DNA from 2 places in the Microbacterium sp. Y832 genome. Region 1 is predicted to be linked to the other one. Evidence: predicted binding sites of a transcription regulator. Region 1 holds the regulator's gene; the other holds the start of a gene.
What was found. Region 1 encodes LexA, which represses DNA repair genes until DNA is damaged. Its sites were predicted from a motif close to TCGAACANNTGTTCGA; they were not measured.
Positions count from the first base shown of each region.

Region 2: a site for LexA is predicted at 9,147-9,162, ahead of uvrA (excinuclease ABC subunit UvrA). Genes of this name have one in related genera too.

Region 1 is NZ_JBYHFM010000001.1:605,675-620,723, forward strand. Features, by position in the region: gene miaB (tRNA (N6-isopentenyl adenosine(37)-C2)-methylthiotransferase MiaB) at 1-1,004, shown strand, start outside; gene miaA (tRNA (adenosine(37)-N6)-dimethylallyltransferase MiaA) at 1,124-2,044, shown strand; gene dapF (diaminopimelate epimerase) at 2,054-2,908, shown strand; gene AC25YV_RS02535 (class I SAM-dependent methyltransferase) at 2,915-3,556, opposite strand; gene hflX (GTPase HflX) at 3,675-5,201, shown strand; gene AC25YV_RS02545 (S9 family peptidase) at 5,208-7,121, opposite strand; gene lexA (transcriptional repressor LexA) at 7,156-7,836, opposite strand; gene AC25YV_RS02555 (LysM peptidoglycan-binding domain-containing protein) at 8,068-8,442, shown strand; gene AC25YV_RS02560 (histidinol-phosphate transaminase) at 8,466-9,572, shown strand; gene hisB (imidazoleglycerol-phosphate dehydratase HisB) at 9,569-10,183, shown strand; gene hisH (imidazole glycerol phosphate synthase subunit HisH) at 10,180-10,824, shown strand; gene priA (bifunctional 1-(5-phosphoribosyl)-5-((5-phosphoribosylamino)methylideneamino)imidazole-4-carboxamide isomerase/phosphoribosylanthranilate isomerase PriA) at 10,883-11,629, shown strand; gene AC25YV_RS02580 (SseB family protein) at 11,613-12,413, shown strand; gene AC25YV_RS02585 (DUF1844 domain-containing protein) at 12,417-12,827, opposite strand; gene infC (translation initiation factor IF-3) at 13,073-13,705, shown strand; gene rpmI (50S ribosomal protein L35) at 13,774-13,968, shown strand; gene rplT (50S ribosomal protein L20) at 13,999-14,382, shown strand; gene AC25YV_RS02605 (TrmH family RNA methyltransferase) at 14,490-15,049, shown strand, end outside.
Region 2 is NZ_JBYHFM010000003.1:118,731-133,779, forward strand. Features, by position in the region: gene AC25YV_RS06275 (sensor histidine kinase) at 1-925, shown strand, start outside; gene AC25YV_RS06280 (hypothetical protein) at 922-2,085, shown strand; gene AC25YV_RS06285 (response regulator transcription factor) at 2,075-2,839, opposite strand; gene AC25YV_RS06290 (hypothetical protein) at 2,950-3,141, opposite strand; gene AC25YV_RS06295 (S24/S26 family peptidase) at 3,138-3,455, opposite strand; gene coaE (dephospho-CoA kinase) at 3,851-4,471, shown strand; gene uvrB (excinuclease ABC subunit UvrB) at 4,525-6,621, shown strand; gene AC25YV_RS06310 (5'-nucleotidase C-terminal domain-containing protein) at 6,810-9,068, shown strand; gene uvrA (excinuclease ABC subunit UvrA) at 9,307-12,162, shown strand; gene uvrC (excinuclease ABC subunit UvrC) at 12,166-14,097, shown strand; gene rapZ (RNase adapter RapZ) at 14,122-15,003, shown strand.

The DNA of each region.
Region 1 (15,049 bases):
CGTGCACGTTCTGCATCGTGCCGAGCCTGCGCGGCAAAGAGAAAGACCGCCGCCCGGGTGACATCCTGAGCGAGATCCGGCTGCTCGTCGAAGACGGCGCGATGGAGGTCACCCTCCTCGGCCAGAACGTCAACTCCTACGGCGTCGAGTTCGGCGACCGTCAGGCGTTCGGCAAGCTCCTGCGCGCGGCGGGCGAGATCCCCGGCCTCGAGCGCATCCGCTTCACGAGCCCGCACCCGGCGGCGTTCACCGACGACGTCATCGACGCGATGGCCGAGACCCCCTCCGTCATGCCGCAGCTGCACATGCCGCTGCAGTCGGGCAGCGACCGGATCCTCAAGGCGATGCGGCGCTCGTACCGCAGCGAGCGGTTCCTCGGCATCCTGGACCGCGTGCGCGCGAAGATGCCGGATGCCGCGATCTCGACCGACATCATCGTCGGCTTCCCCGGTGAGACCGACGAGGATTTCGAAGAGACGATGCGTGTCGTCGAGCAGGCGCGCTTCGCCAGCGCCTTCACCTTTCAGTACTCGATCCGCGAGGGCACACCCGCGGCGACCATGCCCGACCAGGTGCCCAAAGCCGTCGTGCAGGAGCGCTACGAGAGGCTCGCCGCGCTGCAGGACCGTATCTCCCGCGAAGAGAACGAGAAGCAGCTCGGTCGTGAGCTGCAGGTGCTCGTCGCGAGGGGAGAAGGCAAGAAAGACGCCGCGACGCACCGGCTCACCGGCCGCGCCGAAGACAACCGGCTTGTGCACTTCGAGGTCCCGGAAGGCTCGGACGTCCCCCGCCCCGGCGATATCGTCTCGGTCGTCGTGACCCACGCTGCGCCTTTCCACCTGCTGGCAGACTCACCCGACGGCGCTGCGCTGCGCATCCGGCGTACGCGGTCAGGCGACGCGTGGGACCGCGCGCAGGCCGACTCGTGCGGCGTCCCCGCCCCGACGTCCGGAGGAGACCGGCGCTCCGTCTCGCTCGGGCTGCCCGCGATGCGACCCGCCTGAGGCCGTGGACCCGTACCCTTCGGCGCGGCATACCCGTGCCCGGCTCCCGCATGCCCCGCGTGGCGGGCTCGGCTCGCGCGCGCGTTTCGGACTCGCGCGCAGAGCGGGAGCGTGCGCCGGTGCCTGACACGAGTGCACGACTGTGGGCTGTCGTAGGGGCGACCGGTACGGGAAAGACCGCTCTCTCGCTCGATCTAGCCGAAGCCCTCGCCGAGCGGGGGCGCCCCGCCGAGATCGTCAACGCCGACGCGATGCAGCTCTACCGCGGCATGGACATCGGCACCGCCAAGCTTCCGGTGAGCGATCGCCGCGGCATCCGGCACCACTTGTTCGACGCGCTCGAGGTGACCGACGAGGCGGCGGTGGCGTGGTATCAGGACGCCGCGCGCGCAGCGATCACGTCGATCCACGCGCGCGACGCCGACGCGATCCTGGTGGGCGGATCCGGTCTCTACGTCTCGAGCGTGCTGTACGACTTCCGTTTTCCGCCGCGCGATGCCGCCGTTCGGGCGCGCCTCGAGGCCGAGCTTGCCGAGCACGGGCCCGGTGCGCTGTTCGCGCAGCTGCGCGAGGCCGACCCCGTGACCGCAGCCAAGGTCGACCCACGAAACGGGCGCCGGGTCGTGCGGGCCCTCGAAGTGCTCGCGCAGGGGGAGCGCACACACGGGGCCGCTCTGCCGGACGCGCCTGTGCTGTGGCATCCCCCCACCCGCGTGATCGGTGTCGGAATGCCGCGCGAGCAGCTGGTCGAACGGCTCGATGCGCGCGTTCGGGGCATGTGGGAGGACGGGTTGCTCGACGAAGTGCAGGCGTTGCGCGAGCAGGGTCTCGAGCGGGGCGTGACGGCGCGTCGAGCGATCGGTTATGCCCAGGCCCTCTCCGAGCTCGCCGGCGAGCTGACGCGCGAGGAGGCGATCGCGCAGACGCAGGCGCTCACGCGCCGCTATGCGCGGCGCCAGGTGTCATGGTTCCGGCGCTACGACGACACCCTGTGGGTCGCGCCAGGTGCGTCCGCGGGCGAGCTCGTCGCGCGCGGTTAGGCTGAACAGATGCCTCAGACCATCGCGTTCACGAAGGGCCACGGCACGGGGAACGACTTCGTCGTGATCCCCGATCCGGACGGAGCCCTCGACCTCTCGAACGACCAGGTGGCCGTCCTGTGCGACCGCCGCTTCGGGATCGGCGCCGACGGTGTTCTGCGAGTCGTCCGCGCCGACGCGATCGACGAGGGCGCCGAGGCAGCCGCTGCCGGGGTGACCTGGTTCATGGACTACCGCAACGCCGACGGTTCGAAGGCCGAGATGTGCGGCAACGGCGTGCGCGTCTTCGCCCGCTACCTGACCGAGGTGGGCTGGGCGGACGCCTCCGAAGGGCTCCCCGTCGCGACGCGCGCCGGCACCAAGACGGTCACCCGCAGCGACAGGGGCTTCGAGGTCGATCTCGGGGCATGGCGCGTCGAACCCGACGTTCTCGTACGTGCCCGCGGCGTTGGTGCGCCCCGGCCCGGCATGGGCATCGATGTCGGAAACCCACACATCGTCGTCGCTCTGCCTGACACCGACGAACTCGAAGCGCTCGACCTGACGGCGCGTCCGCAGCTGAACCCCGAGCCCCCTGCCGGCGCGAACATCGAGTTCGTCGTGCCGAGCGACCCGCTCGTGCAAGACGGCGTCGGCTCGATCCGCATGCGGGTCTTCGAGCGGGGCGTCGGTGAGACGCTCAGCTGCGGCACAGGAGTCGCGGCGGCAGCGCTTGCGGTGCGCGAATGGGCCGGATCCAACGCACCGGACCAGTGGACGGTGGATGTGCCCGGCGGACGCCTGGGTGTGCGTATGAGCGACGGGCGGGTCTACCTGTCGGGGCCTGCGACGCTCGTCTACTCGGGCGAGGTCACGCTCGCCTGATCCGGCTCAGGGCAGCGTGATGGGCCCGCTCGGCGGCGTTCCGTGCCGGCGCACCCGGATGACGCGAAACCCGCGCCCCGTCGCCGCACGATGCACGCTGTACCCCGTCGCGAACGTCGACGCCAGCCAGCGCTGCAAAGAGTCCGAGCCGAGGTTGCGCTGCACGACGAGCCACGCGTCGGCGCGCTGGTCGAGCCGGGGGATCCAGTGCTCGAGCAGACCGTGGAGTTCGCTCTTGCCGACCCGGATCGGCGGGTTGGATCGGATGGTGCGGAAGACGACGTCGCCGGGAACATCCTCGGGGCGTACGGCGTTGACGTTCTCAAGCCCGAGCGACTGCGCATTCCGGCGCACGAGATCGAGGGCCCGTTCATTGACATCAACCGCCCACACGGTCGCGTGCGGCGATTCGAGCGCGAGACTCAACGCGATCGGCCCCCACCCGCACCCGAGATCCAGCAGCTGGCCGCCCGGGGGCGCGGCAGGACTGTTCGCCAGAAGAACGTCCGTCCCCGCATCGACGTGCGCGGGGCTGAACACCCCACCGGCCGTCGTGACCTCGACCTCGCGGCCCGCGAGGGTGGCGCGGATGCGGCGCAGATTCTCGGGGCTAGCGGGGGTCGCGCTGAAGTAATGCTCGCTCCCCATGAGTCACGAGCGTAGCGGAGGACGCCCCACAGGGTGGAGGCTAGAATCCTCGGACGCTTTCCCACACCGACACCACGTCCCCATGCCGCCCTCCCGGGAGGCACCCCGAAAGGAACACATGACGGATACGACGACACCCGGCACCACCGACGAGACGCCGCTCGACGAGATCGATGCGGTGGATCGCGTGTTGGCGCGCGCCGATGCGCGCTCGGGGGTTCGCGTGTTCGGCTCCGCGCAGGCGCTCCAGGATGACACCACCGTCGCTCGGTCTGACGCCGACGGCGAGCAGTGGGACCGAGAGGAGCGCGCAGCGCTGCGCCGCGTGCCCGGCCTCTCGACCGAGCTCGAAGACGTCACCGAGGTCGAGTACCGTCAGCTGCGCCTCGAGAACGTCGTGCTCGTGGGCGTGCACCCGCAGGGCGAGCAGACGGATGCCGAGAACTCGCTGCGCGAGCTCGCTGCGCTCGCCGAGACCGCCGGTGCCGTCGTCCTCGACGCCGTGATGCAGCGCCGCCCGCACCCCGACCCTGCGACCTACGTCGGCCGGGGCAAGGCCGAAGAGCTGCGCGGCATCGTCGCCGCCGTCGGCGCCGACACGGTCATCGCCGACACCGAGCTCGCGCCCAGCCAGCGACGGGCGCTCGAAGACGTCGTCAAAGTGAAGGTGATCGACCGCACCACGGTGATCCTCGACATCTTCAGCCAGCACGCCAAGAGCCGCGAGGGCAAGGCCCAGGTCGAACTGGCGCAGCTCGAGTACCTGCTGCCGCGCCTGCGCGGCTGGGGTGACTCGATGAGCCGCCAGGCCGGTGGACAGGTCGGTGCCGGCGGCGCCGGAATGGGCTCGCGCGGTCCCGGTGAGACCAAGATCGAGCTTGACCGTCGTCGCATCCGCACCCGTATGGCACTGCTGCGCCGCCAGATCCGCGACTTCGCGCCCTCGCGGGAAGCCAAGCGCGCCGAGCGCAAGCGCAACACGATCCCCGCCGTGGCGATCGCCGGCTACACGAACGCGGGCAAGTCGAGCCTGCTCAACCGGCTGACAAGCGCGGGCGTGCTCGTCGAGAACGCGCTGTTCGCGACGCTGGACACGTCAGTACGGCGGTCGCAGACCTCGGATGGGCGTGTCTACACGCTCACCGACACCGTCGGCTTCGTGCGCAACCTGCCGCACCAGCTCGTCGAGGCGTTCCGCTCGACGCTCGAAGAGGTGGGCGAGGCGGATGTGCTCTTGCACGTCGTCGATGCCTCGCACCCGGACCCTGCAGCGCAGCTCGCGACCGTCCGTGACGTGATCGGCGACGTGGGCGCGCGTGAGACGCGCGAAATCGTCGTGTTCAACAAGGCCGACCTCGTCGACGACGACACGCGCCTCGTGCTGCGCGGCCTCGAATCGGACGCGCACTTCGTATCGTCACGCACGGGCGAAGGCATCGAGGAACTGCGCGCGGCGATCGATGAGGCCTTGCCACTGCCCGCCGTCGAAGTGCACGCCATCGTGCCGTACGACCGCGGCGACCTCATCTCGGCGGCGCATGAGACGGGCATCATCGTCGACCAGGAGCACCGCGGCGAAGGCACCTATCTGCACGCACACGTCAACGAGCGACTCGCCGCCGAGCTCGCGGACTTCCCGGCCTGAGAACCGTCAGTCGCCCGTCGCGAGGGTGACGGGCGGCACACCCGGCGGGGTGAAGTCGAAGACGGCGCCGAGGAATGCCAGCTCGGTCTCGAGCGCGTGCACGACGGTTTCGGACTTGCGGAAGCCGTGACCCTCGCCCTCGTAGAGCACGTACGCGTGCGGCACGCCGTGGGCCTTGAGCGCGTCGCGCACGGCCTCGGACTGCGCGGGCGGCACGACGGTGTCGTCGGCGCCCTGCAGCAGAAGCAGCGGCACCCGGAACAGTGCCGGACGGCTGAGAGGCGACCGTTCGATGTAGACGTCTTCGGCGTCGGGCAGCGGCCCGATGAGGCCGTCGAGGTAGCGCGCCTCGAAGTCGTGCGTATCGGCGGCGAGTGCGCGCGCATCGCCCACGCCGTAACGTGAGATCCCCGCGGCGAAGGCCTCGGTGCGGGTCACGGCCGCGAGCACGGTCCACCCCCCGGCAGAGCCGCCCGCGATCGCGATGCGCGCGGGGTCGGCGACTCCGGACGCCGCGAGACCGGCCGCCGCCGCGGCGACGTCATCGACATCGACCACGCCCCACTGACCGCGGAGGCGTTCGCGGTATGCGCGCCCGTATCCCGTCGAGCCGCCATAGTTCACATCGAGAACGCCGATGCCGCGGCTCGTGAGATAGGCGACCTTGCCGGATGCAGCGGGACCCGAGTGCGCCGTCGGTCCGCCGTGCACGAACACGACGTACGGCGGAAGCTCGCCCTCAGGGGCGGTCGCCTGCGGATTGGTGGGTGGGTAGTCGAACGCGTGCACCGGCCCGTGCGGGCCTTCGAACGTGACGGCGCGGGGCTGCGGCATCCACTCGTGTCCCCAGTCCGCTGTGCCGCCGCGGATCGGTGCTGCCGATCCGGGGTCGTCGATGTCGACGAGCCAGAGCGTCGAGCCCGACGTCGTGTCGGCTCCGCTCACGAGCACCCGCGCTCCCGAGACGTCTTCGATGGATGCGCCTGCCGAGACGGGCAGACCGAGCGACCTCGCCGTGCCGTCGGCGAGGTCGACGACGACGAGTTCGTCGTCGCCGTTCGTGCGAACGGCGACGACTCGGTCGCCGCCTACGGGTGCGAACCATCGGGTGCCGAGAACCCAGATGCCGCCGCCCGTGTCGGCGTCGACGGGGGCCACGGCGTGCGCCGCGCGGTCGATCCCGCGGCGGTAGAGGTTCCACCGCCCCGTCGGGTCGTCGGCGTAGAGCAGGTCGTCTTCGCCCAGCCACACGGGCTGCAGCGGCGACGTGCCTTCGTCGAACACGGTCACGGCGCCGTCGTCGAGGGTGCAGACACGCAGCTGTGCGCGGTCCCAGGGCATGTCGGGGTGGTTCCACGCGACCCAAGCGAGGCGGGCCCGGTCGGGGCTGAGCGCCGGATGCGCGACGAAGTCGGTGCCGCCGGCGAGCGAGCGGATCGCATCGGGGTCGTCGCCGGCTGATCCATCGAGGGGGATCTCGACGATGTCGCGCGTGGGTACCGGGGTCTGCCCGTGGGCTTCGCGCACTGCGAGCAGCCGACCGCCCTGCACCGTCAAACCGCCGAAGCGCACATCGCCGCCGGCGGGCGTGAGTGCGACCAGCTCGGCGCCGGGTCGCAGCAGCCGAACTCGCTGGTCGGTCTTCTCGACGAACACGAGCGCGCCGTCGTCGGTCGCCGCCCACGAGCCGCCGCCGTACTCATGCACGCGCGAGCGCGCACTCCACGGCGCGGGGAGCACGTCTTCCACCGCACCGGCGGGGGTGCGCCGGCGCACCGTGCTGCGGCCACCCTCTTCGGGGACCCCCTCACCCCACCACACGTCGTCGCCGACGAAAGACGCGCCCTCGATGCGGGGCGAGGCGGCGGAGACCGCCGCGGCGGTCAGGGGAGAGGGCCAGGAACCGTAGGGAGTCGTCACCCCTCCACGCTATGCGGTGTCGCCGACACAGGCCTCACACAGCGCGAAGGACAGCGACGACCTTGCCGAGCACGACCGCGTCATCGCCGAGGATCGGCTCGAATGCGGAGTTGCGGGGGAGCAGCCACGTGTGCCCGTCGCGCTGGCGGAAGGTCTTCACGGTGGCCTCATCGTCGAGCATCGCCGCGACGATCTCGCCGTTGTCGGCCGTCGCCTGCGAACGCACGACGACCCAGTCGCCGTCGCAGATCGCGGCGTCGATCATCGAGTCGCCCGAGACGCGCAGCATGAACAGGTCGCCCTTGCCGACGAGCTGGCGGGGGAGCGGGAAGATCTCGTCGATGTGCTGATCCGCGGTGATCGGCACGCCTGCGGCGATGCGCCCGACGAGCGGAACGAGGGCGGCATCGCCGACGGACGGCGCGGTATCGGCCGGGTTCTCGGCAGCGCTGCCGGGCAGATCGATGAGCACCTCCATCGCGCGGGTCTTGCCGGCATCGCGGCGCAGGTAGCCGCTCAACTCGAGCTGGTTGAGCTGGTGCGTGACGCTCGAGAGCGACTTGAGTCCGACGGCGTCGCCGATCTCGCGCATGCTCGGCGGGTAGCCGTGTCGAGCGATCGAGCGCTGGATGACCTCGAGGATCGCCAATTGCTTGTCGCTCAGGCTCTTCCGCCGCCGCGTCTGGGGCTTTTCGCGCCCGGCTGCGTCGCTCATATCGGCTCCTGTCTTCGAATGTCGGAGGTCCGTGGTGTGGTGGCCCCATCGAAACCGTATCCGGTTGTGCGGGGTTCACGCGGCGCCCGTTCAGCGTGTCGCATTCGAACATCCCCATCCCCGGAATCGCGTTGACAGCATCGAACATCGAAGATAGCTTCGGAACAGGAGTTCGCATCCGGCTTTCCCGGCCGAAAGTCGGATGCGAACCTTCCCACCAGGAGGAACAGCATGACCGCCATCGCCGCATCCGCATCCGCACCCGTTCTCGCTTCCGCGCCCCGCACCCGCCTGCGCACGACGACGCGCGGCCGCCGCGTGCTCGCGACCGCAGCGGCGATGCCGCTCGCCGCGTTGCTGGCTCTCGGGGTTCTCAGTGGGGGCTCCGCGCTGGCATCGCGCGACACCGGCGCGGCCTCGACGTCGTTCACAACGGTCGCGGTGGGGTACGGAGACACCCTGTGGTCGATCGCGCAGGCGGTCGCACCGCAGCACGACCCGCGCGATGTCGTCGATGCGATCGCCCGCCTCAACGCGCTGCCGGGCGGCGCGATCGAACTCGGCCAGTCACTCGCGATCCCCGCCCAGTACGCACCGGCGGGCTGACGGATCAGGCGCCCGGGCTCGCGATGCGGCCTACGATTGCCTTCGTGACCTCCCGCTTCGCCGCCCTGCCCATCCGCGACGACCTGCGAGGGATGACGCCATACGGCGCACCGCAGGCGGCGCTTCCCGTCGCGCTGAACGTCAACGAGAACACGCACCCTGTCCCGCAGGACGTCGCCGACGACATCCTCGACTCCATCGCGATCGCGCTGCGCGACGTCAACCGGTACCCCGACCGCGAGTTCCGCGCGCTGCGCGAGGGTTTCGCCGAGTATCTGGGGCACGGTCTCACCTCTGATCAGATCTGGGCTGCGAACGGCTCGAATGAAGTGCTCCAACACGTGTTGCAGGCCTTCGGGGGACCGGGCCGCACGGCGTTCGGCTTCACGCCCACGTACTCCATGTATCCGCTCCTGGCGCGCGCCACCGGCGCATCCTGGGTCGCCGGCATTCGCGAGCCCGACTTCACGATCACCGCCGAGAGCGCGGCATCCCAGATCGCCGAGGCCCAGCCCGACGTGGTGTTCCTGTGCGCGCCGAACAACCCGACCGGCACCCCGCTGCCCCTCGACATCGTCGAGGCGGTCTACGACGTCGCGCCAGGCATCGTCGTCGTTGATGAGGCCTATCAGGAGTTCGCGCCGCACGGCTCGCCTTCGGCGCTCACCCTGTTGCCGGGGCGTGAGCGCCTCGTCGTCTCGCGCACCATGAGCAAGGCGTTCGCGTTCGCCGGAGCGAGAGTGGGCTACCTCGCCGCGGACGACGCCGTCATCGATGCGCTGCGTCTGGTGCGTCTGCCCTATCACCTGAGTGCTCTCACGCAGGCAGCTGCCTCGGCGGCGCTGCGTCACGCTTCCGTCATGCTGGGAATGGTCGATGAGATCGTGGTGCAGCGCGACCGCATCTCGGCGACGGTCGAAGCGCTCGGGTACCTGCCGCACGAGTCGTGGACGAACTTCGTTCTGTTCGGCGGGGTCGACGATCCCGCCGCCGTATGGCAGGCGCTGTACGACCAGGGGGTCCTCATCCGCGACGTCGGAATCCCGAATCACCTGCGGGTGACGGCGGGCACCGAGGGCGAGACGACGGCATTCCTCGACGCCCTCGCCTCGATAGAATCGATCTCATGACCCGTCCTGCCGGCCACCGTGTCGCCTCCGTGCGGCGCGCCACGAGCGAGTCCACCGTTGAGCTCGAGATCGACCTCGACGGCACGGGCCGCAGCCACATCGACACGACGGTCCCGTTCTTCGACCACATGCTGACGGCGTTTGCGAAGCACTCCCTCACCAACCTCACGGTGCGCGCCTCGGGTGACACGCACATCGACGCGCACCACACCGTCGAGGACGTCGCGATCGTGCTCGGACAGGCGATCGGCGAGGCGCTTGGCGACAAGGCGGGCATCTCGCGGTACGGCGATGCGCTCGTGCCGCTCGACGAGGCACTCGCGCAGGCGGTCGTCGACATCAGCGGGCGGCCCTTCCTCGTGCACACGGGCGAGCCCGACGGATTCGAGTTGCACCTCATCGGCGGTCACTTCACGGGCTCCCTCGTGCGTCACACGTTCGAGGCGATCTCGTTCCACGGCGGGCTCACGACCCACGTCCGGGTCCTCGCCGGCCGTGACCCCCACCACATCGCCGAGGCCGAGTACAAGGCCTTCGCCCGCGCCTTCCGCCAGGCGAAAGCCCTCGACCCGCTCGTCGAGGGCATCCCGAGCACGAAGGGTGCTCTGTGAGCACTCGTCCGCTCGTCGCGGTGCTCGACTACGGCTCGGGAAATGTCCACTCCGCCGTCAAAGCACTGGCTCTCGCGGGAGCCGACGCGCGTCTGACGTCCGACCGGGGGCTCGCGCTCGACGCCGACGGACTCCTCGTGCCCGGCGTCGGAGCCTTCGGCGCCGTCATGCAGGCGCTGCGCGCCATCCGCGGTGACGACATCATCGACCGTCGACTGGCCGGCGGCCGACACGTGCTCGGCATCTGCGTCGGAATGCAGGTGCTCTTCGACCGGGGGGTCGAGCGCGGGGTCGACACCGAAGGGCTGGGGGAATGGCCCGGCGCCGTCACTGAACTCGACGCGCCCGTGCTGCCGCACATCGGCTGGAACACGGTCGACGCCGGCTCCGGTTCGCGGCTGTTCGCCGGCATCGAGCAGGAGCGCTTCTACTTCGTGCACTCCTTCGCCGCGCAGCACTGGGAGCTCGAGCCGCAGGAGCCGTTCACTGCGCCGACCCTGACGTGGGCCACGCACGGCAGGCCCTTCCTGGCTGCGGTCGAGAACGGTCCGCTCTCAGCGACGCAGTTCCACCCCGAGAAGTCCGGCCAGGCCGGCATCCGTCTGCTGGCGAATTGGGTCGGCGGCCTCAGCAGGGACTAGCCTCTGAAGTCGTGTCGTCCGCGCCGCCCGGCCGCGTGAGAGTCCCACACGAGGAGCCATGAACGATTTCGCGTCCACGCCAGAACTGATCCTGCTTCCCGCCGTCGATGTAGCCGGCGGCAAAGCCGTCCGGCTCACGCAGGGTGCGGCGGGCACCGAGACGAGCTATGGCGACCCCATCGACGCTGCGCACGACTGGGCCCGGCAGGGCGCCCAGTGGATCCACCTCGTCGACCTCGATGCCGCCTTCGGTCGCGGTGACAACGCCGGTGTGCTGCGCAGGGTCATCAAGCACGTCAAGGGAGTACAGGTCGAGGTGTCCGGCGGTATCCGTGACGACCGTTCCCTGGAGTCGGCGCTGGAGTCCGGCGCATCTCGTGTCAACCTCGGAACAGCCGCGCTCGAGAACCCCGAGTGGGCGGCGTCGGTCATCAGCAGGTACGGCGACTTCGTCGCTGTGGGCCTCGACGTGCGCGGTACGACGCTCGCCGCGCGCGGCTGGACCCGGGAGGGCGGTGACCTGTGGCACGTGCTCGAACGTCTCGAGGACGCCGGCTGCAGCCGTTACGTCGTCACCGATGTCACGAAGGACGGCATGCTGAACGGGCCGAATCTCGATCTGCTGCGCGAAATCACCTCGCGCACCCCCAAGCCCGTCATCGCCTCGGGAGGCGTCTCGAGCCTCGACGACATCGCGGCCCTGCGCGAGCTCGTCTCGTTGGGCGTCGAGGGTGCGATCGTCGGCAAAGCTCTCTACGCGGGTGCGTTCACGCTCGCCGAGGCACTGGATGTCGCAGGACACTGACGGCTGCCGCGACGCGCACCTTGCGGATTCCGCCGGTGTGCCGTGGGAGGGGCGCAGCTTCCAGTCCAATCCGCATTCCCAGGATGACGGCTCCGCAGATCCTGCTCTCCTCGCGGCGCTGCGCGCGTTCCACGACGGTGGCGGCGATCAGTCGGCGGTGGTCGAGGCCTACCGCCGCGCCCGGCTGCTGATCCCGCTGCTCGCCGAGAAGGGCGACCTTCGCGACGCGGAGGAGCCGACGATCGGCCCGCACGGCCTGGTCGTCGACAAGACGCAGGAGCTGTCGATCGTGACGGTGGCCGCTCCCGACGGGCGTCGCGTGCTGCCGGTGTTCACCTCGGTCGAGACGATGGCTCGGTGGGATGCCGCGGCACGGCCCGTTCCCGCAGACGGCATCCGCACGGCGGTCGCCGCGGCCGAAGACGAGACCGATCTCATCGTGATCGACCCGACTTCGCCGACCGAGTTCGTGCTGCGTCGGCCCGCCGTGTGGGCGATCGCCCAGGGGCACGCGTGGGAGCCGAGCTTCGCGTCGCCCGAGGTGTTCGCCGGACTCACCGAGAGCATCGGCGGAGAGCTCGCCGTGCTCGACCTCGCCGTCGAGCCCGGCGACCCGACGGCGCGCCTGCGTGGACCTGAACTCGTCGTGCGGCTGCAGCTCATCGACGGCCTCGATGCGAGTGCGCTCGACGCCGTGCTGGCGCGACTGGCTTCGCGCTGGGCAGCCGATGACCGGATCGCGGTGCTCGTGGACTCGCTGACGGTCAAGCTCGTCCGCGGCTGAGGGTCAGGTGACCGGGCCGGTCCACTTCTCGCCGGGCCCCTTGCCGATCGGGTCCTGGATGACCGAGGCTTCACGGAACGCGAGCTGAAGCGAGCGCAGGCCGTCGCGCAGCGAACGCGCGTGCATGTCGCTGATCTCGGGAGCGCCGGCCGTGATGAGGCCCGCGAGCGCGTTGATGAGCTTGCGGCCCTCGTCGAGGTCGGTCTGGGTCTCGGGGTCGTCCGCGAGGCCGACTTTGACCGCTGCCGCACTCATGAGGTGCACGGCCGCCGTCGTGATGATCTCGACGGCGGGGACGTCGGCGATGTCGCGCGTCGCAGAGGAGGCTGCGCGCTCCTGCTCCTCCCAGCGGCGGTGCCGCTCGTCGTCGCCGCGTGCGGCATCCTGTGCTTCATCATCCCGAATCGTGTTCACGCCGCTCTTTCTGCTAAACTGTGGCGGTCTCCGGAGCGTAATGCCTCGGAGTGGAAAGTGGATCACATCCCACCCGCGCTTGCCGTTCCAGGCTACCGGGTCTTGTACTCCGCCCCGTGCGCAGAGCGTGCGGGGTAGTCAGGGTGCAGCAAGCCGGCGTTCGCGCCGTCTGGGTGGAGTGCTCCTCTTCCGCCCGTGTCACACCCGTGCCACGGTGTGACACCGCACGATAAGAGGAGCTCCGCATCAGCGATCCCCGTACCAATGACCGCATCCGCGTCCCCGAAGTCCGTCTCGTGGGTCCCGCCGGAGAGCAGGTCGGCGTCGTCCGCATCGAAGTGGCGCTGCGTTTGGCGCAGGAGGCTGACCTCGATCTCGTAGAGGTGGCCCCCAACTCGAAGCCTCCTGTGGTCAAGATCATGGACTACGGGAAGTTCAAGTACGAGGCTGCGCAGAAGGCCAAGGAAGCACGTCGCAACCAGGCGAACACGGTCCTCAAAGAGGTCCGCTTCCGTCTGAAGATCGACGCGCACGACTACCAGACCAAGCGCAAGCGCGCCGAGGGCTTCCTGAAGACCGGTGACAAGGTCAAAGCGATGATCCTCTTCCGTGGCCGCGAGCAGTCGCGTCCCGAGCAGGGTGTGCGTCTCCTGCGCAAGTTCGCCGAGGATGTCGCCGAGTTCGGCACGGTCGAGTCGAGCCCCACGATCGACGGGCGAAACATGGTGATGGTGATCGCACCGCACAAGAACAAGTCCGAAGTGAAGACCGAGCAGAACGCTCAGCGCGCCGCCAACAAAGAGGCAGCACGTTCTTCTCGCTCCGGCTCGTCGAACGAAGACAACGGCTCGTCGAACGAAGACACCGACGCCGCATAGGCCCACAGATTCCCGCTCCGGCGGGTTACGACTCCCGCTCCGGCGGGAAACTCAACGAAGGAAGAGAAATGCCGAAGCAGAAGACCCACTCGGGTGCCAAGAAGCGTTTCAAGGTCACCGGCAGCGGCAAGATCATGAGGCAGCAGGCGAACCTTCGCCACAACTTCGAGGGCAAGCCGACCAAGCGCACGCGCCGCCTGTCGGCCGACAAGATCCTGGCTCCCGGCGACGCCAAGATCGCCAAGAAGCTCCTCGGTCTCTGAGCGCCCGCGCACGAATAGGAACGAAACGAAATGGCTAGAGTCAAACGGGCCGTCAACGCCCAGAAGAAGCGTCGCGTCATCCTCGAACGCGCCTCCGGTTACCGGGGTCAGCGTTCGCGTCTGTACCGCAAGGCGAAGGAGCAGGTCACCCACTCCCTCGTCTACTCGTACCGCGACCGTCGCAAGCGCAAGGGCGACTTCCGCCGCCTGTGGATCCAGCGCATCAACGCCGCTGCCCGCCAGAACGGCATCACCTACAACCGCTTCATCCAGGGCCTCGGCCTCGCGGGTGTGCAGGTCGACCGCCGCATGCTCGCAGAGCTCGCGGTGAACGAGCCGGCAACGTTCGCGTCGCTCGTCGAGACCGCGCGCACGGCACTGCCCGAGAACGTCAACGCTCCCAAGAGCGCCTGACCGAACCCGGTCGAACAGCGCCGCAGGCGCATCGATGTGCAAGGGCGCCTTCCCTCGGGAGGGCGCCCTCCGTCGTTCCCGGCCATCGTGGGATCTATGCTGGGAGCGTGCTCGAGAACCCACGGTCGCCCCGAGTCCGCGCGGTGGCAAAGCTCACCAGACGTAGCGCACGGCAGGAGACCGGGCTCTTCCTGCTCGAGGGCCCGCAGGCCGCGCGCGAAGCGCTCGCCCACCGCCCCGACACGCTCCTCGAGATGTTCGTGACGCCGTCGGCGCTCGAGAAGCACGCCGACATCCGCGACGCCGCCGACGACGCCGGGATCGATGTGGTCTTCACGACCGAAGCGGTGCTCGACGCGATGGCCGACACGGTCACGCCTCAGGGGATCGTCGCCGTCGCACGGCAGACGCCGACCTCGGTGCGCGACGTGTTCGCGGCATCCCCGCGCCTCGTCGTCATCTGCGAAGAGGTGCGCGATCCGGGCAACCTCGGCACGATCATCCGAGCCGCGGATGCCGCCGGAGCCGACGCCGTCGTGCTCACCGGTCGCACCGTCGATCCCTACAACCCGAAGGTCGTCCGCGCCACGACAGGCTCGCTCTTCCATTTGCCCATCGCTGTCGGCGTCGACCTCAGCACGGCGGTCGAGCGGGCGCGGTCGGCCGA
Region 2 (15,049 bases), on a different contig from region 1:
CCGCGACGGGATCACGCTTCTGCCCTCCGAAGAGCAGCCCCTCGCCCGGGCGATGCGCGGTGAGACGTTCGACGACGAGGTCATCTGGTTCGGCGAGCCCGGTGAACAGCGCCGTGCGCTCAACGTGACCGCGCGACGCCTGAGCGACGATGACGGGCAGGCGACGGGAACAGTCATCGTCTCGCGCGACATCACGACGGAGCTCATCGCGGTGCGCGCCCGCGAAGACCTCGTGGCGTCGGTATCGCACGAACTGCGCACGCCACTCACCGCGATCGTCGGCTACCTCGACCTCGTGCTCGATGAAGACCTGTCGCCGTCGGCGCGCCGTGGGCTCGAAGTCGCCGAGCGCAACGCGCACCGGCTGCTCTCGATCGTGTCCGACATCCTCGCGGCATCCAGCTCCGACCGCACGACGGTCGAGCTCAGCATCCGCCCGCAGCAGACCGACATCGCCTCGATCGCGACGGCCGCGATCGAGCTGCAGGATCCTCGCGCCGCGGAGCGCGGCATCCGAATCGATTCCACGGGCGTCGAGAGCGCCGTCGCGTTCGTCGACGCGTCGCGCATCCGTCAGGTGCTCGACAATCTGCTCTCGAACGCTGTCAAGTACAACAAGGACGGCGGGACGATCGAAGTGGGCACGACGAGCGACGACGTGCACGCGTGGATCGTCGTGCGGGATTCGGGCCGCGGGATCTCCGACTCCGAGATGCCGCGGCTGTTCCACAGGTTCTTCCGCTCCGATGCCGTGCGCATGACTTCGACGCACGGGAGCGGACTGGGGCTCGCGATCAGCCGGGACATCGTCCGCTCTCACGGAGGCGAGATCACGGTGCAGAGCGAACTGGGGTCGGGAACGACATTCGTGGTGCGGCTGCCCCTGGGCGCGCACCGCGTCGAACCATCGGAAGGAACCGAATGACCCTCGACCTTTTCTCCGTCGCGGTGATGACAGCTGTCGTCGTCGTCGCCAGTAGCGTCGTGTTCATCACGGGATCGATTCTGCGGCGCGACGACGGCGCGGGTCGCATGTGGGGCCTGGCGTTCCTCGCCGCCGTGCTGACCTCGGTCAGCTATCTGATCTGGACGACGGCTCCGGATGCCTGGTGGGCGATCGCGATCGGCAATGGGGCCTTCGTGGTGATCCCGGGCTGCATCTGGCTCGGATGCCGCGCCTACAACGCGCGACGGCTGCTCGTGGCGGGTCTCATCGTTGCCGCCGCCGCGGTTGCGGCCGTCATCGCTGTTCTCATCGCGGGGCCAGGGGGCGGAGCGTGGGCCGGCGCGCCTGTCCTGTTCGTCGGCATCCTCGTCTTCGCAGCCCTCGGCGCCGCCGAGAGCCTTCGCGATGAGATGGGGAGCAACCGCAACGCGTGGAGCCTCGTCGCGGTGCTGGGGTTCCAGTCCGCGTACTACCTCGTGCGCACCGTCGTGTTCCTCGTCGCCGGCCCGGACAGCGAGATCTTCCGCACGTGGCTGGACACGATCGCCACGAGCTTCGTCACGATCCTGACCACGATCGTCGCGGTCGTCGTCGCCTCGGTGCTGCTGTCGGACCGCGCCGGATCCGTCGGGGTGGTTGCCTCGCGCGGTCTCACCCTCACCGATGACGACGTGCTGCCCGAGATGTCCTTCGCCTACGTGCTGCTCGGGATGAGCGGTCGCGCGCGACGCCGGGGCGAACTCGTCGGCGTCATCTCGGTGCGCATCGACGACCTGCCGGCGATCTCGACGGCGTTCGGGACCGAGGCGGCCTCGAGCGTCGCCGACGCCTTCCGCACGGTCGTGCGGCGCTTCGCTCCCACGAGCGCGTTCGTCGGCCACGACGGGGCGACGGGCCTCTTCGTCGGCATCCAGCCAGGGTCGGCAGCCGACGCGCGGCGCACGGCGGAGCGCATACGTCGGGGGCTCTTCGACGAGCTGAGCGGCGTCGTCGGCGCTGTGATCCCGGTCGTAGGCGTCAGCGTCGCGCTCAGTGACACGACCGGCTACGAGCCCGCCACGCTCATGAGCGCGGCACGCCGCGCGGCGATGGACGCCGCGCGCGGCTCGGATGCTTCGGTCGTCGTGGTCAGCGTGTGAGGCGGTAGCCCACGCCGCGGACGGTCTCGATCCACCGGGGCTGCGTCGGCCGTTCGCCGAGCTTTCGGCGCACGTTGGCCATGTGCACCTCGATCGCGCGGGCGTCCGCGTCGCTCACGAACTCACTCGCCCCGTGGTGGTCACCGCGCAGCATGAGAGCCAGCTCGCTCTTGCTGACGACGCGGCCACGCGCGGTGAGCAGGCCGGCGACGATGTCGAACTCGCTGCGCGTCAGGTCGAGGTTCTGCCCGTCGCGCACCGCGATCCGCATGCCGGGGTGCACGCGCAGTCCCCGATGCCCGAGCCATCCGTCGTCCGGATCCTCCGCAAGGGCAGGGGAGGGCAGCGGGGTGTCGATCGCCGCGTCACCCGAGGCGGTGTGCACGCGGGGGCGGCGCAGCATCGCTTCGATGCGCGCGCGAAGCTCACGGGGCCGGAACGGCTTGGTGATGTAATCGTCCGCGCCGGATTCGAGCCCCTGCAGGGCATCGATCTCTTCGCTGCGCGCCGTGAGCATCACGATGTAGGTGTTGCTGATGGCGCGGATCCGCTTTGCGGTCTCGAACCCGTCGATGCCGGGCATGCTGACATCCAATGTCGTCACGACGGGTTGCGTGGTCCGCACGAGCTCGATCCCATCGAGTCCGGACCCGGCCGCGTGCACCGTGAAGCCCGCGGATTCGAGCACGTCAGTCAGGAGCTGCCGGATGTCGGCTTCGTCCTCGATCACGACGGCGACACGGCTGTCCGGCACCTGCACACCTCCGGTATCAGACGGGTCGCTCTCGGTCGGCGAATCGACAACGGTGATGATATCCCAGAAGCGGTGCCGGAACGCGTTGGCTGGAGTGGGCGAGTTCACCGTCAGGTGACCGGATTCGTGGACGGCGCGGCGCCCGCCCCGACCCCCAGGATCAGAGCGAGCGCCGCGGACAGCGCCGCGATGCCGGAGCGCGCACGGCCCTGCGCGCCAGCGGACCCACCGGCCGACGCCCCCGCGTCGGCCGGAGTCGCGGCCCCCACCGCAACGTGGTCCACGGTGGTCGCACGGCTCATCGCGCAACCTCCGGCAGAAGTGCTCCCGAGTCCCCGGCTTTTCGGGTTCCGCGGGACTCGGGAGCGGGGATCAGTCTGGTCGGCCCGAGGAGAGCGACGAGACTGATCAGCATGGGCATCGTGTCGCCCTTCGTCGTGGTAACCCCGCCGTCCCCCGCGGCGGTGATCGTCACGACGCGGTGCGCCACGAGTGTGCTCGTGAGCTCGCTGGGCAAGCTCACGATGTCGCGGAACCCCAGATCCGCAACGGGCTTCTTCGTAGTGAGGACCGGGTCGTCCGTCGTGGTCTCCGGCTCCAGGGAACCCGAGATCACGACGGACGCCCTGATCACGCCGGCGGCGGTGGACCCCAGGCGACACCGCTTGCGCCTCCCAGGACGGCGAGCGCCCACGGGGGAGACCGGTGCGAGGCTGCGTGGTGCCAGCATGTCGGTCTCCTGTCGGTCTCGTGTCGTTCGGAAGCAGAGGTACGTCACGCCGGGGCTTCGCCCGCGGCGGTGACGATGATCCTGCCGGTCTTGCCCTTCCCCCGTGGTGCGGGACCGGCGAGGTGTTTCGGCGATGAATCGAACGTATGGCGGCTACCGCAAGGGCGCCTTGAGTAAGCCTCAGCACCGCCCAAAGATCCACTCCTTGAGCAAAACCTGAGGTTCATGCAGATGAATACGCATGCGTCCGGTGATGCCGGCGCGCGTGGCATGCTCGTGCCATGCCGCTCATCGCTCTCACCGGCGGGATCGCGTCGGGCAAGTCCACGATCGCCGCGCGTCTTGCCGAACTCGGTGCCGTGATCGTCGATGCGGACCAGATCGTCCGCGACGTACAGCGCCCGGGCTCTCCGGTCCTCGCGGAGATCGCCGAGCAGTTCGGCGATGACGTGGTTCTTCCCGACGGGTCCCTCGATCGCCCCGCTCTCGCGGCGCGGGCTTTCGGGAACCCTGCCGACGTCGCCCGCCTCAACGCCATCGTGCATCCTGCCGTGGCGACGGCGTCGCAGCGCCGCTTCGCTGCGGCCTTCGCCGACCGTGCCGACGCCGTCGTCGTGTACGACGTGCCGCTGCTCGTCGAGGCTCGCGTCGGCGACCCCTGGGACCTGATCGTCGTCGCCCACGCGCCGGTCCACGTGCGCCGAGCACGGATGGTCGACCTGCGGGGAATGACCGAGACGGATGCCGACGCCCGGCTCGCGTCTCAGGTCTCGGATGCCGCACGCCTGGCGATCGCGGATGTCGTCATCGACACAGCAGGGACGGTGGGGGAGACCCTGCGGCAGGTCGATGCGCTGTGGGACGCGCTCCCACAGCACATCGCGGCGCGCGCCGCCGGCTGACGTTTCGAGGCCGATCCCGCCCGGATGTCTGAGCCCGCGCCTACGCTGGAAGGGTGCAGACGACGCGATCCGTGCGGCCCTTCGAAGTCATCAGCGACTTTTCCCCGTCCGGCGATCAGCCTCAGGCGATCGCCGAGCTCGCGGCGCGCATCAATGCGGGTGAGACCGATGTCGTCCTGCTGGGCGCCACCGGAACCGGAAAGTCGGCGACGACAGCCTGGCTCATCGAAGCAGTCCAGCGCCCCACTCTCGTGCTCGCGCACAACAAGACCCTCGCGGCGCAGCTCGCCAACGAGTTCCGTGAGCTCTTGCCCAACAACGCCGTCGAGTACTTCGTGTCGTACTACGACTACTACCAGCCCGAGGCGTACGTGCCGCAGACCGATACCTTCATCGAGAAGGACTCGTCGATCAACTCCGAGGTCGAGCGGTTGCGTCACTCGACGACGAATTCGCTGCTGAGCCGCCGCGACGTCGTCGTGGTGTCCACGGTGTCGTGCATCTACGGTCTCGGTTCGCCCGAAGAGTATCTGCGGGCGATGGTCGCACTGCAGCGGGGCGAGCGGTACGACCGCGACGCTCTCATCCGCAAGTTCATCGCGATGCAGTACAACCGCAACGACGTCGACTTCTCGCGCGGCAACTTCCGCGTTCGCGGCGACACGATCGAGATCATCCCGGTGTACGAGGAGTACGCCGTGCGCATCGAGATGTTCGGTGACGAGATCGAGGGGCTGTACATGCTGCACCCCCTCACGGGTGAGGTGGTGCAGAAGCTCGACTCCGTGCCGATCTTCCCCGCGACGCACTACGCGGCCGGGACCGACACCGTTCAGCGCGCGATCGGCACGATCGAGCACGAGCTGAGCGAGCGGCTGCGTGAGCTCGAGTCGCAGAACAAGCTGCTCGAGGCGCAGCGGCTGCGCATGCGCACGACGTTCGATCTCGAGATGCTGCAGCAGCTGGGCTTCTGCTCGGGCATCGAGAACTACTCGCGCCACCTCGACGGCCGCTCCCCGGGCGAGCCGCCGCACACGCTGCTGGACTTCTTCCCCGATGACTTCCTCATGGTCATCGACGAATCGCACGTCGCGGTGCCCCAGATCGGTGCCATGTACGAAGGCGACGCGTCACGCAAGCGCACTCTCGTCGAGCACGGCTTCCGCCTTCCCAGCGCCCTCGACAACCGGCCGCTGCGCTGGGACGAGTTCAAGAACCGTGTCGGGCAGACCGTCTACCTCTCGGCGACGCCGGGCCGTTACGAGATGGGCATCGCCGACGGCGTCGTCGAGCAGATCATCCGCCCGACCGGACTGGTCGACCCTCAGATCGTCGTCAAGCCGTCCAAGGGGCAGATCGACGACCTGCTCGAAGAGATCCGCCTGCGCGTCGAGCGCAATGAGCGTGTGCTCGTGACGACGCTGACGAAGAAGATGGCCGAAGAGCTCACCGACTTCCTCGGCGAGCACGGCGTGCGGGTGCGCTATCTGCACTCCGACGTCGACACGCTGCGGCGTGTCGAGCTGCTCAGCGAACTGCGCGCCGGGGTCTACGACGTGCTCGTGGGGATCAACCTGCTGCGCGAAGGGCTCGACCTGCCCGAGGTCTCGCTCGTGGCGATCCTCGACGCCGACAAAGAGGGGTTCCTGCGCAGCGGCACCTCGCTCATCCAGACGATCGGCCGCGCGGCGCGCAACGTCTCGGGTGAAGTGCACATGTACGCCGATCGGATGACCGATTCGATGCGCAACGCAATCGAAGAGACCGACCGACGTCGTGACAAGCAGCTCGCGTACAACAAAGAGCACGGTATCGATCCGCAGCCCCTGCGCAAGCGCATCGCAGACATCACCGACGCCCTGGCGCGCGAGGCATCCGACACCGACCGGATGCTGTCGCGCCGAGACTCGTCGCGCGTCGCGTCGGGCAAGGGCAAGGCACCGACCCCACGGTCACTCAGTTCGAAGGGCCGGCGCGAGGGGATCGCGGCCGAGGGTGCCGAGCAGCTCGAGGCGACGATCGCCGACCTCAGCGCGCAGATGCTCGTCGCGGCCGAAGAGCTCAAGTTCGAGCTTGCGGCGCGACTCCGCGACGAAGTGCAGGACCTCAAGCGCGACCTGCGCGCCATGGAGCGCGCGGGGCACGCGTAGCCGTCGCCTGCATGCATCGCACAGAACCGGCCGGTGTCGGCGGAGGCGGTGTGTGAGCACCCTCTCATATTGCTATCGCGTCGCGGTGCGCAGATTTAGGCTCGGCATCCGGAGCGTCACGTCGTGGTGATCACGCGCGAACGTGTCTGCCCGATTCCACCCCCAGAGGAAGCAGTCACATGCCACACATGTCACAACCCCGGCGCGCTGCGGCACGCCGACGCCTTGCGGTCGGAGCGGCATTCGCCACCGCAGCGCTCGCCGCCGGCACCCTCGTCGCCGCCCCGGCTCAAGCCGCCGATCCCGTCACGGTCAACCTCGTGACGATGAACGACTTCCACGGCCGTATCGGGGCCGCCGCACCCGCCGGCGGCGCTGCCGCGCTGGCGACGGCCGTGAAGTCGTTCCGCGACGCCAACGACAACACGATCTTCGCTGCGGCGGGCGACTTGATCGGTGCGTCGACGTTCGAGTCCTTCATCCAGCAGGATCTGCCGACGATCGAGGCGCTCAACGCCGCGGGACTTGACGTCAGCGCGGCCGGAAACCACGAGTTCGACGGCGGGTGGGCCGACCTGCGTGATCGCGTGCAGAACGCCGCGGACTGGGAGTACATCAGCGCGAACGTCTGGGACACCGAGACCGATGACCATGCGCTGGCGCCGTACTGGGTGCGCACCGTCGACGGTGTGTCGGTCGGCTTCATCGGAGCGGTGACGGAAGACCTGCCGTCACTGGTCAACCCCGCAGGCATCGCGACGCTCGATGTGCGCCCGATCGTCTCGAGCGTCAACGCCGTCGCCGCCGATCTCAGCGATGGCGACGCCTCGAACGGGGAGGCCGATGTCGTCGTGCTGCTCGTGCACGAGGGTGCGGAGGACACCTCCTACGCGACGGCGACCGACCCGGCGACGGGCTTCGGCGCGATCGTGAACGGCGTGGGTCCCGAGGTCAACGCGATCGTCTCCGGGCACACCCACCTGGCGTATTCGCACGAAGTGCCCTACGCGGGGGACACGGGACTGCGGCCCGTCATCTCGTCGGGGCAGTACGGCGAGAAGTTCAGCAACATGGTCATCACGATCGACCCCGAGACGAAGACCGTGCAGTCGATGGACAACACCGTCTACAGCATGTACGACGCGGGGGGCGCGGCCGCCTACGTGCCCGACCCGACCGTGACGGCCATCGTCGATCAGGCGGTCGCCGACGCGGCTCAGCTCGGAGCCGCCCCGCTCGGCACTCTCTCGGCAGACATCAACCGCGCCAAGCTTCGCAACGGCACGACCGAGAACCGCGGCGCCGAATCGACGCTCGGCAACTTCGTCGCCGACGCGCAGCTGTGGGCCGTGCAGCGCACCGATCCGACGGCGCAGATCGCGTTCATGAACCCGGGGGGTCTGCGCACCGACATGACGTACGCTCCCGACGGTGTGCTCACGTACCGTGAGGCCGCGAACGTCCAGCCGTTCGCCAACACCCTCGTCGCATTGACCCTGACGGGGAGGCAGATCACCGCGCTGCTCGAGCAGCAGTGGCAGCCGGCCGGAGCCGCGCGACCCTTCCTCAAGCTCGGCATCTCGTCAGGGTTGACGTACACCTTCGACCCCGCGGCGCCCGAGGGCAGCCGCGTCGCGAACGTGCAGTTCGAGGGCGCTCCGATCGATCCCACGGCCGGATACCGCGTGGTGGCGAACTCGTTCCTGGCCTCGGGTGGGGACAACTTCGCCGTGTTCCCGGAGGGAACCGCGCGAGCAGACACCGGCCAGGCTGACCTCGCGGCGATGGTCGACTACATGGCGTTCGTCGGCACGGCCTCGCCCGACTACGCGCAGCGTTCGATCGGGCTCGCGCTGTCGGCACCGCCCGCGGGCGGCTACACCGCCGGCTCGACGATCGACGTCTCGCTCTCGTCACTGGACTTCTCGACGACCGAGCCGAAAGCCGACACGGTGTCGGTGGCGATCGGCGGCACCGTCGTCGGCACAGCGCCCGTGGATTCCACGGTGAGTGACGCGGTGCTCGACGTCACAGGAACCGCGAACCTGTCGGTCATCGTGCCGACCGGTGTGAGCGGCACGGTGCCGCTGACGATCACGACGCTGGCGGGAACGGCGATCGAGGTGCCGATCACGGTCGCCGAACCGGTCGCCAAGAGCGCGACGATCACGCTCGGAGTGCCGAGTCGGATCCTCGCCAAATACGGCGCGGCGATTCAGTACAACGTCGCCGTCATCGCCGGGAAAGGCGTTCCCGCGGGCGAGGTCGTGATCTTCGACGGCAACCGCCGCATTGCGACGGCGACCCTGACGGCGAAGGACCGCGGAGTCGTCTCGGTGAAGCTGCCCACCCTGAGTCGCGGGGTGCACCTGCTCTCGGCGACGTACGCCGGAAGCGACGCGCACGACACGTCGCAGAGCTTCCGTCTGCCCGTCATCGTGTGGTGACGAACGGTCGGTGACCGAATGGATGCCGCAGGCCCAGGCCGGCGGCATCCATTCGTCGTCCGTGCGGATTCGCGCGAGGCGAACACGCTTTCGATCCCATGTCCGAGGCCCCGCCTAAACTTGTCGGGTGCCCATCGTCCCCGTCGTCACGCCCGATCACACGCCCGGAGGCTCCGGTTCGAGCCACGTCGTCGCGCGTCCCTTCCCCGCGTCCGGACACGGGAGCGGCACGCTCAGCGTGCGCGGTGCTCGCGTGCACAACCTCAAGAACGTCGACCTCGACATCCCGCGCGATTCGCTCGTCGTCTTCACGGGTCTGTCCGGCTCGGGCAAGTCGAGCCTCGCGTTCGACACGATCTTCGCCGAGGGGCAGCGTCGCTACGTCGAATCACTGAGCGCCTACGCGCGGCAGTTCCTCGGACAGGTCGACCGCCCCGACGTCGACTTCATTGAAGGGCTCAGCCCTGCCGTGTCGATCGACCAGAAATCGACCAACCGCAACCCGCGCTCCACGGTCGGCACGATCACCGAGATCCACGACTACATGCGTCTGCTGTGGGCGCGCATCGGCGTGCCCCACTGCCCCGAGTGCGGCGAGCGCATCCAGCGGCAGACGGTGCAGCAGATCGCCGACCAGCTGATGGAGCTCCCCGAGCGCACGCGCTACCAGGTCGTCGCCCCCGTCGTATCCCAGAAGAAGGGCGAATTCGTCGACCTCTTCGCAGAGCTCGGCGCGAAGGGGTACGCCCGGGCGATCGTCGACGGCGAGCTCATCCAGCTCGCCGAGCCGCCGAAGCTCAAGAAGAGCTACAAGCACGACATCGCCGTCGTCGTCGACCGGCTCGTCGCGGGCCCGGACATCCTCAGCCGGGTCACCGATTCCGTCGAGACGGCACTGGGTCTGGCCGGCGGCATCGTGCAGGTCAATTTCGTCGACGAAGAGGGCGACGACGCGTGGCAGTCGTTCTCCGAGAAGCTCGCGTGCCCGAACGGCCACGCGCTGCAGCTGACCGAGATCGAGCCGCGCACCTTCTCGTTCAACGCGCCGTTCGGCGCCTGTCCCGCCTGCTCCGGGCTGGGTACCCGCATGTCGGTCGACGTCGAGCTCATGCTCGGTGATGAGGAGCTCTCGATCAGCGAGGGTGTCCTGGTGCCGTGGACGACGCAGGGCAAGGGGCTCTACCAGTACTACGAGCGGCTGCTCGAAGGCCTCGCACGCGACCTCGATTTCTCGCTCGATACGCCGTGGAAAGACCTGCCCGAATCGGTGCGCGAAGCCGTGCTGCGAGGCGAGGACTACAAAGTCTCCGTCAAATGGCGCAACCGCTACGGCCGTGAGATGCGTTACACGTCGGGGTTCGAGGGCGTCGTCCCATACATCGAACGGCAGTACCTGCAGGCCGAGTCCGACACGCAGCGGCAGCGGTGGTCCGAGTACCTGCGCGAAGTGCCGTGTCCGGTCTGCAACGGTGATCGACTCAAGCCCGAAGTCCTCGCGGTGCTCGTGCACGGCCACTCCATCGCCGATGCGTCGCGGTTGAGCCTCGCCGAGTCGCGGGAGTTCTTCGCGACGCTCGAACTGACCGAGCGCGAAGCGCAGATCGCTGCTGCCGTGCTGCGCGAGATCCGCGCACGCCTCGACTTCCTCCTCCAAGTGGGGCTCAACTATCTGAGTCTCGGCCGGTCGGCCGGCTCGCTGTCAGGCGGCGAAGCGCAGCGCATCCGCCTCGCGACGCAGATCGGCTCGGGGCTGACGGGCGTGCTGTACGTGCTCGATGAGCCCTCGATCGGCCTGCACCAGCGTGATAACCGACGGCTCATCGAGACCCTGGTCACTCTGCGCGACCTCGGCAACACCCTCATCGTCGTCGAGCACGACGAAGAGACGATCCACGCGGCCGACTGGGTCGTCGACATCGGGCCGCGTGCCGGTGTCGACGGCGGCGAGGTGGTGCACTCGGGTCCGCTCGCTTCGCTCCTCGAGGACTCCGCCTCGATCACGGGCGACTACCTCGCCGGGCGCCGCGAGATCCCGATCCCGGCGAAGCGGCGCAAGATCGACAAGAAGCGTCAGATCACGGTCGTCGGGGCGCGAGAGAACAACCTCAAGAACATCACGGTCGACTTCCCGCTCGGCGTGCTGACGGCCGTGACGGGTGTCAGCGGCTCGGGCAAGTCGACGCTGGTCAACGGCATCCTCTACGAAGTCCTCGCGAGCCGTCTCAACGGCGCACGCCGCGTCGCGGGCAAGCACACGCGCGTGACGGGGCTCGACAACCTCGACAAGGTCGTGCACGTCGACCAGGCGCCGATCGGACGCACACCCCGATCCAACCCCGCGACCTACACGGGCGTGTTCGACCGCGTCCGCTCGCTGTTCAGCGACACGCCCGAAGCAAAGGCTCGGGGCTACCAGCCCGGCCGGTTCAGCTTCAACGTGAAAGGCGGCCGGTGCGAGGCGTGCTCGGGCGACGGCACGATCAAGATCGAGATGAACTTCCTGCCCGATGTGTACGTCGATTGCGAGGTGTGCCATGGCAAGCGGTACAACCGCGACACGCTGTCGGTGCACTACAAGGGCAAGAACATCGCCGAAGTGCTCGAGATGCCGATCGCCGAGGCCGCCGAGTTCTTCGAGCCGATCCAGGCGATCCACCGCTACCTCAAGACCCTCGTCGATGTGGGTCTCGGCTACGTTCGACTCGGCCAGTCCGCCACGACGCTGTCCGGCGGTGAGGCGCAGCGCGTCAAGCTCGCGACAGAGCTGCAGCGCCGGTCGAACGGCCGCTCGATCTATGTGCTCGACGAGCCGACGACGGGTCTGCACTTCGAAGACGTCGCCCGCCTGCTCGAAGTGCTCAACAGCTTGGTCGACAAGGGCAACACCGTCATCGTGATCGAGCACAACCTCGACGTCATCAAGTCGGCCGACTGGGTCATCGACCTCGGTCCCGAGGGTGGCGCCGGCGGCGGCGAGGTCATCGCGACGGGCACGCCTGAGCGCGTCGCCCGTGCCGAGGGCAGCCACACCGGCGTCTTCCTCGCCGAAGTGCTCGAGGGTCAAGGACCGGGTATCCAGCGCAAGGCGGGCTGACGCATGACCCGATCCGTTCCCACGGTCGCGTACAAGCCGAAGCCGGGGGAGATCCCGACGAACCCCGGCGTCTACCGATTCCGTGACCGCGACGGACGGGTGCTCTACGTCGGCAAGGCGAAGAACCTGCGCGCACGGCTGTCGAACTACTTCGCTCCGTTGCACACGCTCCACGAGCGCACGCGGCGGATGGTCACGACCGCGGCCTCCGTCGAATGGACCGTCGTCGCGACCGACGTCGATTCGCTGCAGCTCGAATACCAGTGGATCAAGGAGTTCGATCCGCCGTTCAACGTTCGCTACCGCGACGACAAGTCGTACCCGTTCATGGCCGTCACCCTCGCCGACGAGGCGCCGCGCGTCCTCGTGACGCGCAATCGCCGGATCGCGGGGGCGAAGTACTTCGGGCCGTACCCGAAGGTGTGGGCCGTCCATGACACGATCGACCAACTCATCAAGGTCTTCCCGATCCGTACCTGCAGCGATGCGTCGTACAAGAAGGCGATGTCGACGGGGCGGCCGTGCTTCCCCGGTCAGATCGGCCGCTGCGGCGGCCCGTGCTCGATGCGCGTCACGATCGAGGAGCACCGCGCGGTCGTCGATGACTTCGTCGCGTTCATGGCTGGCGGCGACCAGCGGTTCACGCGCGACTTGACCGCCCGCATGCGCGAGGCCGCCGCAGCGATGGACTACGAAGCGGCCGCCGTCTACCGCGACCGGCTGCAGGCGATCGACGCCGTCTTGAACAAGAGCGCCCTCGTGCTGGCCGAAGACACCGACGCCGACCTGTTCGGCATCGCCGAAGACGAACTCGCCGCCGCCGTGCAGCATTTCGTCATCCGGGGCGGGCGCGTGCGCGGCGTGCGAGCGACGACCCTCGAGAAAGAGCTCGACATCTCGGGCGGGGACCTCGTCGACCAGGTCCTGCAGCGCGCCTACGGCGACGCCGCCGGTGCTGACATCCCGCGGCAGGTGCTCGTGCCTTCGATGCCCGAGGACGCGACCGAGCTCGAGACCTGGCTGCGTGAGCGACGCGGTCGGAACGTGTCGATCCAGATCGCGCAGCGCGGACGCAAAGCCGAGCTGATGAAGACCGCGACGCTCAACGCCCAGCAGGCCCTCATGCTGCACAAGACCCGGCGCACGAGCGACTACGTCGCCCGCACGCAGGCGCTCACCGATCTGCAGGAGGCGCTCGGAATCGCCGAGGCCCCCCTTCGGATCGAGTGCTTCGATGTGTCGCACCTGAGCGGGACGAACGTCGTCGCCTCGATGGTCGTGTTCGAAGACGGCCTGCCCCGCAAGGACCAGTACCGGTCGTTCGGCATTCCCGAGACGACGGATGACACCGACTCGCTCTACCAGGTGCTGACGCGACGTCTGGCGTATCTCGATCGGCCCGAGGCGCGCGACCCTTCACCGGGCTCCGGCAACGACGACGCGGGATCAGCGGCCGAGGGCGCAGACGCAGCGGCAGGGGAGCGGAAGCGGCCTCGGTTCGCGTACCGTCCGCAGCTGCTCGTCGTCGACGGCGGCAAGCCCCAGGTCGAGGCGGCTGCCCGTGCGCTGCACGATGCCGGGCGTGCCGAGATCGCGCTGTGCGGTATCGCCAAGCGGCTCGAAGAGGTGTGGCTTCCGGGTGAGGATTTCCCGGTGATCCTGCCGCGCACGAGCGAGGCGCTCTACCTCCTGCAGCGGCTTCGCGACGAAGCCCACCGTTTCGCGATCTCGCACCAGCGCAAGCGACGTCGACGCGACATCCAGAGCGTACTGGCCGAGGTCCCGGGCCTCGGCGAGACGAGGATCAAAGCGCTTCTGCGCCACTTCGGCTCGGTCACGGCGTTGAAGGCGGCGAGCCCCGAAGAGATCTCGGAGCTGCCGGGCATCGGCCCCAAGCTCGCCGGGACGATCCACGCCCACCTCGCGACTCGATAGGCTGAGTTCCTGGACGGGGGGCTTATGAGCGACGATTCCCGGCGTGACGCCGGTGAAGTGCTGATCGTGACGGGGCTGTCCGGTGCCGGTCGGTCCACGGCTGCGAACGCGCTCGAAGACCTCGACTGGTACGTCGTCGACAACCTCCCGCCGCAGATGTTCAAGCCCCTGCTCGATCTGACCGAGATCGCGGGTGAGGCGCTGCCCAAGGTCGCCGTCGTCGTCGACGCGCGCGGCCGCGACATCTTCTCCGAGCTTCCCGAGGTGATGCGGACGCTGCGCGAGCGCCGCCCCGTCCGGTCGATCTTCCTCGATGCATCCGACGACGTGCTCGTGCGACGCTTCGAGGCGGTGCGCCGCCCGCACCCGCTGCAGGGCGACGGCACCATCCTCGACGGCATCCGGCAGGAGCGCGAACGACTCGCGCCCGTGCGCGAGCGGGCGGACATCATCGTCGACACGTCGCTGCTCAACGTGCATCAGCTGTCGACGCGCGTCGTCGATCTCTTCTCCGAAGAAGGCGCGGCGCGGCACACGCTCACGATCATGAGCTTCGGTTTCAAGTACGGTCTGCCTCCTGACGCCGACATCGTCGCCGACATGCGATTCCTCCCGAACCCGTTCTGGCAAGAGGACCTGCGCGCCCTCACGGGCGAAGACCCACGGGTGCGCGACTACGTGCTGAGCCAGCAGGGCGCCGAGCAGTTCATCGACTCCTACGCCGAGTCGCTCGTGCCCGTGCTCGAGGGGTATCAGCGCGAGAACAAGCGGCACTCCGTCGTCGCGATCGGATGCACGGGAGGCAAGCACCGCTCGGTCGTGATGTCGCGTGAGCTCGCGAGCCGGCTGTCGAAGGTTTCCGGCGTCGCCGTGCGCATCAAGCACCGCGACCTCGGGAGGGAGTGAGCGGCGGTCGACGACTCCGCGCGAGAGTAAGCTGGACGATCGTCCC